One region of the Asticcacaulis sp. SL142 genome, then DNA from elsewhere that is predicted to be linked to it. Evidence: predicted binding sites of a transcription regulator. Region 1 holds the regulator's gene; each other region holds the start of a gene.
What was found. Region 1 encodes LexA, which represses DNA repair genes until DNA is damaged. Its sites were predicted from a motif close to ATGTTCNCNANNTGTTCT; they were not measured.
Positions count from the first base shown of each region.

Region 2: the regulator LexA is predicted to act here: its motif matches at 1,455-1,472, upstream of OVA03_RS10800 (YifB family Mg chelatase-like AAA ATPase).
Region 3: the regulator LexA is predicted to act here: its motif matches at 1,753-1,770, upstream of dnaE (DNA polymerase III subunit alpha).
Region 4: the regulator LexA is predicted to act here: its motif matches at 1,985-2,002, upstream of dinB (DNA polymerase IV).

Region 1 covers NZ_CP113061.1:574,270-577,414, reverse strand. Annotated here, with positions in the region: gene trpC (indole-3-glycerol phosphate synthase TrpC) at 1-769, shown strand, start outside; gene lexA (transcriptional repressor LexA) at 870-1,568, shown strand; gene OVA03_RS02610 (ComEC/Rec2 family competence protein) at 1,565-3,145, opposite strand, start outside.
Region 2 covers NZ_CP113061.1:2,375,261-2,378,405, reverse strand. Annotated here, with positions in the region: gene OVA03_RS10800 (YifB family Mg chelatase-like AAA ATPase) at 1-1,362, opposite strand, end outside; gene gshB (glutathione synthase) at 1,539-2,489, opposite strand; gene mscL (large-conductance mechanosensitive channel protein MscL) at 2,582-2,977, opposite strand; gene OVA03_RS10785 (integration host factor subunit beta) at 3,050-3,145, opposite strand, start outside.
Region 3 covers NZ_CP113061.1:767,291-770,435, reverse strand. Annotated here, with positions in the region: gene OVA03_RS03520 (lipoprotein-releasing ABC transporter permease subunit) at 1-989, shown strand, start outside; gene OVA03_RS03515 (ABC transporter ATP-binding protein) at 982-1,686, shown strand; gene dnaE (DNA polymerase III subunit alpha) at 1,936-3,145, shown strand, end outside.
Region 4 covers NZ_CP113061.1:2,487,464-2,490,608, reverse strand. Annotated here, with positions in the region: gene OVA03_RS11295 (multidrug effflux MFS transporter) at 1-778, opposite strand, end outside; gene dinB (DNA polymerase IV) at 828-1,916, opposite strand; gene OVA03_RS11285 (RidA family protein) at 2,044-2,478, opposite strand; gene OVA03_RS11280 (Rieske (2Fe-2S) protein) at 2,542-2,910, opposite strand; gene maiA (maleylacetoacetate isomerase) at 2,907-3,145, opposite strand, start outside.

The DNA.
Region 1 (3,145 bases):
TGACTATAAACGCGAAGAGGTAGCACGCCGCCGCCGGGATATGTCTTTAGATGACATCGAAACCCTTATTCAAGGCGCAGGCGCGCCCCGCGAGTTTGCGACCGCCTTAATGGCTGATAAACGTCCCGGTAGTTTAAGTCTTATTGCGGAAATCAAGAAAGCCAGCCCGTCAAAAGGCTTGATCCGTGAAGATTTCAATCCGCCTGAATTGGCACGCGCCTATGCTGCAGGTGGCGCGTCCTGCTTATCGATTTTGACGGATGCCCCCAGCTTTATGGGTGACGAATCGCATTTTATTGCTGCCAGAGCGGCTGTAACCCTGCCCTGTATACGCAAAGAATTTCTCGTCGATGCCTGGCAGGTCGCCGAATCCCGCAGTTACGGGGCCGACGCTATTTTAGTCATCATGGCGATGGTGGATGACGCTCTGGCGGCCGATCTGATAGCGGCGGCACATCACTATAAAATGGATGCCTTGGTTGAGGTTCATGACGCCCATGAGATGAGCCGTGCCCTTAAACTTAAGTCTAATCTTATCGGTGTAAATAATAGAAATTTAAGAAATTTTGAAGTTGATATATCAACCACTGAGGTTTTATCCCGAATGGTGTCACCGGAGCATATACTGGTGGCCGAAAGCGGTATATTTACGGTCGATGATGTCACACGCCTTGAAGCCACAGGTGCCTTCGCCATGTTGGTCGGGGAAAGCCTCATGCGTCAAACCGATGTAACACTGGCCGCAAAAAAACTTTTATCGTTAGCTTGACATTAACCTGGAACACTTACAGAACATCTGTTATAAGTTCATGACTTGTTCACGCCGATGCCATTGCGGTCTGGGTGAACACAGAACCCACAGGTGGTATATGCTGACGACCAAACAACGCGAACTTTTAATGTTCATTCATGAACGCATTAAGGAAAGTGGTGTTTCGCCTTCTTTTGATGAAATGAAAGAAGCGTTGGACTTGGCGTCCAAGTCAGGCATCCACCGCCTGATCACAGCGCTTGAAGAACGCGGCTTCATTCGCAGGTTGGCGCATCGGGCCAGAGCCCTTGAGGTCATTAAACTTCCCGATCAGGCGACAACCGCCGCACCACCTAAAGGACGCCAGAATTTTGTCCCGCAGGTGGTCGAGGGCTCAAAACCTCAAGCCGCAGCGAAACCTGTTCTGGAAGACGGTCGTGAACTGCCATTGCTCGGTAAAATTGCCGCCGGTGTGCCTATCGAAGCTATGGGGCAAGAGCGTGACCGTTTACGCATACCGGAAGCGATGCTGGGGGCCGGTGAGCATTATATTCTGGAGATCGAAGGCGACTCCATGATCAATGCCGGTATTTTAAACGGTGACTATGTCATCATCAAAAAGACCGATACAGCGCAATCTGGCGAAATTGTCGTGGCACTTGTTGACGGCGATACCGCGACTTTAAAGCGTCTAAGGAAAAAGGGCGCTTCGATTGCGCTGGAGGCCGCAAATCCCGCCTATAAAACCCGCATATATAATACCGATGAGGTAGCGGTTCAGGGACGTTTGGTCGGCCTGTTGCGCAAGTACCATTAACGCACCCACGGTCGATCTCCACGCCTCATTTCGCTGCCGTTTATTCTCCACTGATTGCCTTGCCGAGTAAGTTCCAGCGCCCCAAGCGTCGCAAGATCATCCCTATCAATGCGGTTGATTTTAGCACAGGCTTGAGGCCACTCAGCGATGGCCGCACGGGAGATAATCAGGTCACTGGATTGACACAAACGCATCAGAGCTTCGGATTTAGGAGGTTTATTTCCAAACCAAAAGCCAATTTTATGAACAGCCTGGGGTTTGGGCACGCACAACAATCCCTTGCAGTCATAGTTGCCCGATAATCCACGATCCCGATCATCAACCAGCCCGTAATGCCGTAGCCAGTGTTCGTAGCCATATTGTTTAACTTTTGGCCGTAAAACGTAAGCTGTCGTTCCGCTCCGTATGGCCGCATTGGCACCTTGAGGATCAACCCATACATCCGGCGGGTATGTTCGCGGCCACACGATTATACTGATAGCGCCAATCAACCCAATCCAGCGGACACGTCCTCGCATCAGGCAAAGCCACAGTATGCCCGCGAATGAAATCAACAGCACATAATCAGGGGCACTGGGCATAACTCTGACGGCGCCTTCCAAAGAAGCGGTCCAGGCCGATATCTTATCGGTCAACATCAGCCCGAAGCCCGCTATGTACATGAACGGCGCACTAAACGGCGTGGTCTGCAAAACCGTCCATAACGCTAAGGCAGGCATTAATATAAAGCTCGATATGGGCGATGACAGCAGGTTTGATATCATCCCGTAAACACTGATGCGGTTGAAATAATGCAGGGAAAACGGCGTCGTGGCTGCACCCGCCACCAGTGACGCCATCAGTGACAGCCAAATAGCACGCCCTAAGTTCTGAAGTGCTTTGACACCCCATGGCACACTGATTTCCTTGACTATCGGTTTCTGGGCTTCTGCCAGTGCCAGAAGGGCGGCTGTAGCGGCAAATGACATCTGAAATCCGGGCTCAATAACCGCTTCAGGCATCAACAACAGTACAATTACCGCAGCGATTGCCAATGACCGTAAACTCAAAGCGCGGCGATCAACCAGGATGGCTATAAAAACGATGATAGCCACTACGGCCGCACGTATGGCTGGTGCCGGTGCGCCCGATATGGCTAAGTACGCCAGCACCCCAAAAACCGCGAACCCCGCCGCCCATTTTTTAATCGGGAAATTCAGGGCCAGCACTGGTATCATGGCCATAAAAGCCCGACTGGCGAAAAATATAAAACCGCCGACGATTGCCATATGCAAACCTGATATTGACAGTATGTGCGCTAATCCGGAATCACGCATGTCCTGCACCATACGCGGTGACAAATACGCCTGATGTCCCGTCACCAAGGCCGCCGCAAAACCACCTAACGCCTGCCCGTCTGGAAATTTACCTGTTAAATCATTGACCAGGTTTTGCGTAATCGTCCAGCGAAGGCTATTGAGCCCCATCAACAGCGATAACCTGAATGGCGGTTGAGTTTGGTCTGCGATATGCAGTTTACCGGGCACAAACCCCACCGCGCCCAAACCATCAAACCACGCCGCGCGGGCAAAATCATA
Region 2 (3,145 bases), 1.8 Mb from region 1:
GGTGAGCAGGTCGCGGGCGGTGTTATCCAGCGGACTAATGGCGTCAAGGCCCGCGCCGTAAGCCGTGGCATTAAGTGTGTTGTCGGATGATAGCCCAAGCTGTTCTGCGCGCCTGATTTGAGCTTCGCGGGCGGCTACCACGCGCGCGGCGACCTCTTTTGAGCCTTCTACCGGCGGGGGCAGGGCCATGTCGGCGGCCGTCACCGGTGGGACATCGATTTGCAGGTCGATGCGATCCATCAGCGGGCCGGAAACTCGGCCTTGATAATCGCGCAGGCATTTTGGAGCCTTACCGCACGCGCCCTTGCCGACGCCGCCATAACCGCATCGGCAGGGGTTCATAGCGGCGACAAGCTGAACTCGGGCGGGATATCTGATGTGATTATTGGCGCGCGCCACCACAATTTCGGAGGTTTCCAGCGGTTGACGCAGAGAATCCAGCGCCTGTGGTGAGAACTCCGGCAGTTCATCTAAAAACAGCACCCCGTTGTGGGCCAAGGACACTTCGCCGGGTTTGGCGCGCATCCCGCCGCCGGTCAAGGCCGCCATAGAGGCCGAGTGATGAGGGGCGCGGAACGGACGATCGCGCGTCAGTTCGCCCTTATTCAACAGGCCTGCCATCGACCAGATTTGCGAGGTTTCCAATAATTCGCGTGAGGTCAGAGGCGGCAATATGCCCCGCAGCCTTTGGGCCAGCATCGACTTGCCCGATCCCGGTGGACCCACAAATAACAGATTATGGCCGCCCGCCGCAGCGATTTCGAGCGCGCGCTTGGCCAGTTCCTGACCCTTGACCTCATTGAGGTCCATCGGTTTGGAAGGTAGTGAAATTTCACCCGGTTCAGGCCGCGACAGCAGGCTATGGCCCTTAAAGTGGTTGATCAGGGCAATCAGCGACCGCGGCGCAAGGATAGGCACATCACCGGCCCAGGCGGCTTCGCGGCCGTTGTCTTCAGGGCAGATCAGTCCCATACCAAAGCTTGAGGCGGCCATAGCGGCGGGCAGGGCACCGGTGATAGCCCCGATGGAACCATCGAGTTGAAGCTCACCGACACAGACATAGTTATCGAGCGCGTCCTGCGGGATAATGCCCATGACCGACATCAGCGCCAAAGCGATGGGCAGATCGAAGTGAGAGCCTTCCTTGGGCAGGTCGGCAGGCGCCAGATTGACGACGATACGCTTACCCGGCCACCCTAAACCCAGTCCCGCAAAGGCCCCACGCACCCGCTCCCGGCTTTCGGCGACGGCCTTATCCCCCAGACCGACGATGGAAAAGGCTACCTGTCCGCCGGTGAGCTGAATTTCGGCTTCGACCCGGCGGGCCTCTGCCCCTTCAAAGGCAATGGTAGTTACGCGCATGTAGAAATGCCTTTTACGGAATAATTATGCGGGGAGTGTGGAATCAAACGCAGAACTTATCCACAGCTCATCATATTCTCAAAGACAAATCAAGAACAAAAAATGAACAAATGCGCAATAAAGCCCATGCGCCGTTTAGGGCGTGCCCAATAGGGCTTACGGATAACGATTTAAGGTCAGGTGGGGAGGCGTTTCTGTTCTATCCGATCCCACAAAATATCCCCGGCATCAACCCCCTCAAACGCCTTAAGTTGTACCGCGCCCGTGGGTGAGGTGACGTTGATTTCGGTCAGGTAATCGCCGATGACATCAAGGCCCACAAACATAAGACCTTTTTCTTTGAGCACCGGGCCTACGGCAGCGCAGATGTCCAGATCACGTTTTGTTAATTGCACGGGCTCGGCCACGCCGCCCACGCGCAGGTTGGAGCGTACCGCATCTTTTGGGGGGACACGGTTAATGGCACCGACAACTTCGCCATCGACAAGGATGATGCGCTTATCGCCAAGGCTTACGGCGGGGATGAATTTTTGTAAGACCAGCGGCTCCCGGCTGATCGAGGCGTGCAATTCAATCAGGGCATCAAGATTACGGTCACCGGCTTTGAGCTTGATGATGCCGGAACCGGCCGCGCCATGCAGGGGCTTTAGAATGACATCGCCATGCTTTTCGTGAAAGGCGTTGAGGGCGACCGGATCGGCGCTGATCAGGGTCGGGGGCTGAAGGCCGTCAAAGGCGGTTGCGAACAGCTTTTCCGGGCAATCGCGCACGGCGGTCGGGTTATTGACCACCAGAGTCTGCGGGTGGATGCGATCGAGCAGGTAGGTGGCGGTGATGTAGGCGATATCAAACGGCGGATCCTGGCGCATCAGCACGACATCTATGTCGGTGTGCAGGTTCAGGGTTTCATAGTCACCGGCGCTGACATGATCGCCCTTGATGGGGCGCAGGGTGACCTTGCGGGCGCGGGCATAGACCTTGCCGTCTTCGAGCGAGAGGTGGGCGGGATCGTATACCCAGAGGCTGTGGCCCCGGTTTTGTGCGGCCATCATCAGCAGAAAGGTGGTGTCGGACGCGATATTGATATTTTCAATCGGGTCCATCTGGATGGCGACGCGCAAGCTCATAACACACCTCTTAGTTTAAGCTTTTATATAGGCCAATCAAAAGCCCGCGCAATGACGGCGCGGGCTTTTAAATTTATAGTCTCAGCCGGGGCTTACTTCTTTTTCAGTTCCGCCAGAATATCGGCCAGAAGTTCCTGTTCGGTAGGTCCTGCCACCACGGCGGGCGGCGGCGGGGGTGGCATCAGGCGGTTGATCGCCTTGATGATCATAAAGATAGCCGCGCCAATAATGACGAACTGGATCAGGGTGTTGATAAACAGGCCGTAGGATATGGCAACTTCCGCCACATCACCGGCGGCGGGTTTCAACACCCACTTAAGCTCGGAAAAATCAACGCCACCGGTCAGCATCCCGATCGGTGGCATGATGATATTGTCGACCAGCGAGGATACGATTTTACCGAACGCGCCGCCGATGACCACACCGACCGCCAGATCGATGACGTTGCCGCGCATTAGAAAGGTTTTGAATTCAGAGACAATGCTCACAACCGGCATCCTTTGAAGTTATAAATTTCGGACGTTAGGTTCAGCGGTTCGCTAAACTAATGGCAGCTATGATTATTCGTTGTCGTCGCCGCTCAGGTTCAGGCGCTCACGCAGTTCTTTGCCGCTTTTGAAAAAGGGCACATGCTTGGCGGGGACGTTGACGGATTC
Region 3 (3,145 bases), 190 kb from region 1:
GTGTGACGCAGGTCTCGCCATTCGTGCAGTCTCCGGGCATGGCGCAGAATGTTCAGGGCGTGGCTGGTCTGGCCTATATCCGCGGCGTCGATGCCAAAACCCTTAAAGAAACACCCATTGTCGTCGAAAACATCACCGAAGGCTCCATCAAGGATTTCGGTGTGGGCGACTATGGCGGTGACAATATCCTGATCGGTGACGGCATGGCGCGCGATATGGGCGTGGGCCCAGGCGATGATCTTTCCCTTTTGACGCCGGGGACATCCACAGCGTTTGGCGCCATTCCACGCCGTAAAACCTATACGGTCGCGGGTGTTTTCAAAGTAGGTGTCAGTGAGCTTGATGCGTCCTTTGTGTATATGCCGATCGAACAGGCCCAGCTTTTCTTCGACAGAGAAGGGGAGTGGGACGCGCTTGAACTCAAAGTCACTGACCCATATCAGATCCAGTCCATCCGCCCCCAGATCGTAAACGCCGCGGGTCAGGGCGGGATCGTTCAGGACTGGACGGAACGCAATGCCTCACTATGGGGCGCGCTTCAGGTCGAGCGCAACGTCATGCGCTTGATCCTAAGCCTGATCGTCACGATTGCGGCCATGAACATTATTTCCGGCCTTGTCATGCTGGTAAAGAATAAGGGCAAAGACATTGCGATACTGCGCACCTTTGGCGCGGACAGGTCTTCGATTATGAAAATATTCTTCTTGTCGGGGGCTACTTTGGGCGCAGGCGGAACCATAGCGGGGGTTATGCTAGGTGTGGTTTTCTGTATGTTTATTCGTCCGATACAGCAGTTTGTTGAGTTCGTGACTCAAACTAAAGTCTTCAACCCGGACGTCTATTACCTGTCCTATATTCCGGCCAAGATTGAGCCTGCCGAAGTGGCGTTTGTGGTGTTCTGGTCTTTGTTGGCAGCATGTTTGTCGACCTTGCCGCCAGCGATGCGGGCCGCCCGTTTGGAGCCCGTAGAGGCGCTACGTTATGAGTAATAAAAATGTTGTCATGTCGTTGCGTGGCCTGAACCGCACTTATAATGTTGCCGAAGGCGCGCAACTTGAAGTGCTCAAAGATGTCGATCTTGATCTCTATGCGGGTGAAGTGGTTGGTCTTGTTGGGCCGTCCGGTTCAGGGAAGTCTTCGCTATTGCATTGCGTTGGCTTGCTGGAAACCTCCGAAGAAGCGCAATTAATTATTGATGGTGAAGATCTTACTCGCGCCAATGATAAGCTGCGCACGCGGGCACGACTGACCAAAATCGGCTTTGTGTACCAGTTTCACCATCTCTTGCCTGAGTTTACCGCTCTGGGCAATGTGGCACTGCCTCAGAGAGTTCTGGGCCGGTCTGTGCGTGAGGCTGAGGCGCGCGCCAAGGCTTTGCTTGAGCAGGTAGGCTTGGGCGAGCGCCTGAACCATCAACCCGCACAACTCTCTGGCGGTGAGCAGCAGCGGGTGGCGATTGCGCGGGCTTTGGTCAACAGTCCCAGATTGTTATTGGCCGATGAGCCCACGGGTAACCTCGATCCGGATACCTCGAAACAGGTCTTTGAGGCGCTGAAGCAAACGGTTCGTCATCAGCAGGTCGCGGCACTGATTGCGACCCATAATCTGGAACTCGCCAGACATATGGATCGGGTTGTGACCATTCAGAACGGAAAACTCACGGAATTGTCCACGGGTTCCGTTTAATTTAATCTCTTAAAATCAATGCATTGTTATTTTTGTTCCTGTTATGTGCATAATTTATTTGCGTTTGGAACAAATGGGGAATATAGAACAAAGCATGAATTTAACGGAGTGCGAAAATGGTTTCGACATTACATAATTTGCTGTCCTTTGCATCGGTCGCTGGCTTTGTGTGGGTTGTTTGCCAATTGTCTATGCTGGTAGCGTGAATCGGGTAATCTCACCTTAAGCAAACCTCTGGCGGAGACGAATATGAGCGAGACCGGATTTATTCATCTGAGGGTTCGTTCAGCCTACTCTCTGCTTGAAGGGGCCATAAAGGCCTATGATATGGGCAAGCTGGCGCAAAATCTTTCAATGCCAGCGATTGCGATTGCCGATCGCTGTAATCTCTACGGTGCGCTTGAATTTTCCCAAACCTGTAAGGACGTCGGAGTGCAGCCAATTATTGGTTGTGCCCTACCTGTCAAAGGTATTGGCGGCGGTTTGACCGAGAAGTGGGCGCGTATTCCTACGGTTGTTCTGCTGGCTCAAGATGAGCGGGGTTATCTCAATCTGTGTCATTTATCTTCGGTTGCCTATGTCGAGTCAGATGGCATCGAAGAACCTCATGTTACGTGGGATCAAATTGCGGCCTATAACCAAGGGTTGATACTTTTATCGGGCGGGCCTGATGGCCCGGTCGATCCACTATTCAAGCAAAATAAACCCGATGAAGCATGCGTCGCTCTTAAAGCTATGCATGAAATTTTCGGTGACCGATTTTATATTGAGCTTCAGCGGCATGATACTGGTTATGGTATGGGCGGTGTTGAGCGCGGCATGGCTGAGGCTGGGCTTGTTGAATACGCTTATGGCCATGATATTCCGTTGGTGGCGACTAATGATGCCTATTTTGGTAGCGCAGATCTTTACAAGGCTCACGAAGCCTTATTGTGCATCTCTGATAGCACGTTCATGGGGGTATCTGACAGGCGTAAGGTAACTAAAGATCATTGGTTGCGCCCCGCAAGTGAAATGCGTGAGGTATTTAAAGATCTGCCAGAAGCTTGTGACAACACGCTTGAGATTGCCAAGAGATGCGCATTTCTGGTGGCTAAACGTGATCCGATTCTGCCAAGATTTGACACAGGTGATGGCCGTAACGAGGCTGAAGAACTGGCATTTCAGGCACGGGAAGGGCTTAAGCAGAGATTGACCGAGGTGAAGCCTGCATTTCCTGAGCAGGATTACTGGGATCGTTTAGAACGCGAAATTGGCGTGATCCAAAATATGGGGTTTCCGGGTTATTTTCTGATCGTTTCGGACTTTATCAAGTGGGGGAAATCTCATGGTGTGCCGGTCGGGCCGGGCCGGGGGTCGGGGGCTGGTTCGCTTGTGGCTTGGGCCCTGACCATTACCGATCTTGATCCTCTGCGGTTTGGATTGCTTTTTGAGCGGTTCCTTAATCCTGAACGCGTCT
Region 4 (3,145 bases), 1.8 Mb from region 1:
GGGCCAGCAGTTGCGGGGCTTTAAAACTTTCGTTGAATATCTGCGGCATCAGCGAAATATAGGCGACGATGGTGGCCGTCATGAAGGTAATGGCCAGACTGTAGCATAAGGACGTGCGTTCGGTAATGATGAACGCGCTGACGCGCTTCAGGTGCGCCGGATTGGGGGGATTGCGGCGCTCCACAGGCAGGGTTTCCGGCAGCCGACGCCAGATCCACAGGGCCACAATGATACCGGCACCAGCCAGAATAAGGAAAATCGCCCGCCACGACGGCAGAACAAACAGAATGACCTGGCCCAGGCTGGGGGCCAGTACTGGCACCAGCAGGAACACCACATAGATCATCGACATGACCTTCGCCATGGTCGATCCGGCGTAGCGATCGCGCACGATTGAGCGCGGCACGACACTGGCGGACGCGGCTGCAATGCCTTGCAGAAAGCGCAGCAATATCAGCGCCCATAACTCTGTCGCGGCAGCGGCGGCCACAGACATGATAATATAGGCAAGGATCCCGAACAGCAGCACGCGTTTTCGCCCCAGCCAGTCCGACAGGGTTCCGAACAAAAGCTGACCCGCGCCCGCACCGGAGAAAAAGGCCACGACCACCCACTGCAGATGGTTCTGGCTTTCGGCCTTAAGATCAATGCCCATGAGGGGCAGGGCCGGCAGCATGGTATCAACCCCAAGTGCGGTCAGGGCCATGCAGGCGGCCATCATGGCCACAAATTCGCTGAATGACGGTTCAGGCTTTGCCGGGGTAAGGGGAGGGGTCATGACACGCACACACATACAAAAATGAGTGCGGTCTTTAACAGTTTACGGCCTAAAGCGCTAACGACATTTGCGCTGGTGCGGGGGCGTCATCGTTTTGGCTGTCGTCATCCAGAGACGACAGGGTCACCCCCAAAAGGCGTATACCTTTCATTATCGGAAACACGCCTGTCAGCAGGTCATGGCAGGTGGCGGCCACATCGGTGCGGCTATCAATGAGGGTGGTGCCGGTGCGTGAGCGGGTTATCTGCTGAAAATCGGCAAACTTGACCTTGAGCGTGACCGTACGGGCGCGGGTGTCGTGGTTTTCGACGTAGCGCCAGACCTTATCGATAATGGGGGTCAAGCGCATCTGTGCGTCCTCAAAGCTGTGGATATCCTCAAAAAAGGTATTCTCGGCCCCGATCGATTTACGCACCCGGTCGGGCTTGACGCGGCGATGATCGATCGCACGCGCCAGACCATAATAGTACGGGCCGGAAACCCCGAAATGATGCTGCAAAAACGGCAGGGTCTGGGCCTTGAGGTCAAGGCCGGTATAGATGCCGAGCCGGTTCATTTTGGCCTCGGTTGCAGGGCCTATACCGTGGAATTTGCCGACTTTGAGCGCTTCGACAAAGGCTGGGCCAGTCTTTGGGGTAATCACAAACTGGCCATTGGGCTTGTTCTGGTCGGACGCCATCTTGGCCAGAAATTTGTTGTAGGATATTCCGGCTGAGGCAGTAAGGCCGGTGATGGCCAGAATTTCGGCCCGGATATTTTGGGCAATTTCCGTGGCCGTGGGCATGGCTTTCAGATTTTCGGTTACATCCAGATAGGCTTCATCCAGCGATAGAGGCTCAATCAGCGGCGTGTAGGCGGCGAAAATCTCACGGATCTGGTTGGAAACGGCGCGGTACACCTCAAAACGCGGGGGCACGAAAATCAGTTCCGGGCATTTGCGCCGCGCCGTCACCGAGGGCATGGCAGAGCGCACCCCCCATTTGCGCGCTTCATAAGACGCCGCGGCCACCACACCCCGTTCGCGCACCCCGCCCACGGCCACCGACTTGCCGCGCAGGTCAGGGTTATCGCGCTGTTCGACCGACGCATAAAAAGCGTCCATATCGACGTGAATGATTTTTCTTAAGGCAGCGTCCATCTTCCTGTTCCATTATTTGTCGCTCTTTCTGATCCATCAAATGGCATCATTTGATGGGAAAACGCTTTAGAACAAATATAGAACATAACAGAAAATTCGGGCTTTGCAAGCCGGTCGGCGGTTCGGACTATTCCTCAGCCGAGGTCGGGATATAGGCCTGCACCTCAAGCTCGACCATCGCGTCGAACGCAAGACCCGCCACGCCAAACGCCGTGCGTACCGGCAGACGCGAGGGGTGGAAATAGGTGCGGTAGATTTTGTTGAACTCGCCCCACTTGGTCATATCGGTCATCATCACCGTGACCTTGAAGACATGTTCAAGGCCCAGACCGTACTTACCGAGGATTTCAGCCAGATTCGACAGGGTCTGCCGGGTCTGCGGCTCAAAGCCTTCGACCAGTGTGCCCTCAGAGTCGAGGCCGATCATGGCAGAGATATAGAGCACGTTGCCGACCTGCACGGCCTCAGAGAAAGGCGAACGCGGATGCGGGTGCAGGAAGAACTGAACCTCATCGGAGGGGGTCAGGCGGGTGCCGGGTTGGTGGGCGCCGGGCTTAAGCATGAGGGTATCTCCCGAAACAGGTATGACGTCTTTGTCCTTAAGGGCAAATTATGCGGGGACTTGTCAAGCCGTATATAGCTCACCGTCACGCACAATTAGGGGCCAGGGTGTAAGCTTTGCGCCCGCGCACGGCCCGCCGATGCAGGCGCCGTCATGGATTTTGAACAGGGCGCCGTGCCAGGAACACATGATTAGGTCGCCGCCGGACGTCAGGTAGTGATCCGGCGCCTGCGCCAGTGGCAGGCCGGCGTGAGGACAGGTATCAACATAGCCAAAAGCCGCCTCGCCCTGACGCACAATAAAGCCGTGGAAATAGGCGTCCCCGATTGTCAGCACATAGTTACGCGCAGTGCCGTCAGGGATTTGCGCAAGCGGACCGAGCGCAATGCCGGCGGGCGTCGAGGTTAAGCGTTCAGTCAGGTTTGTACTCATGCCGGATCGGCATCCGGTTGCACGGACGGGTGGGCCAGTCTTAACGCTTCATATTCGGATGCCCTTGCCTCGACGGCCAGAAGATGTGGATAGGAGCTCAGATCGGTCCCGAACCGGCGGGCGGAATAGAGCTGCGGGATCAGGTAACAATCGGCAAAGGTCGCGGTCGGACCAAAGCAAAAGCCGCGTCCATGCCGTGCCACCATTTTTTCCAGCGCGTCAAAGCCGGCGGTGA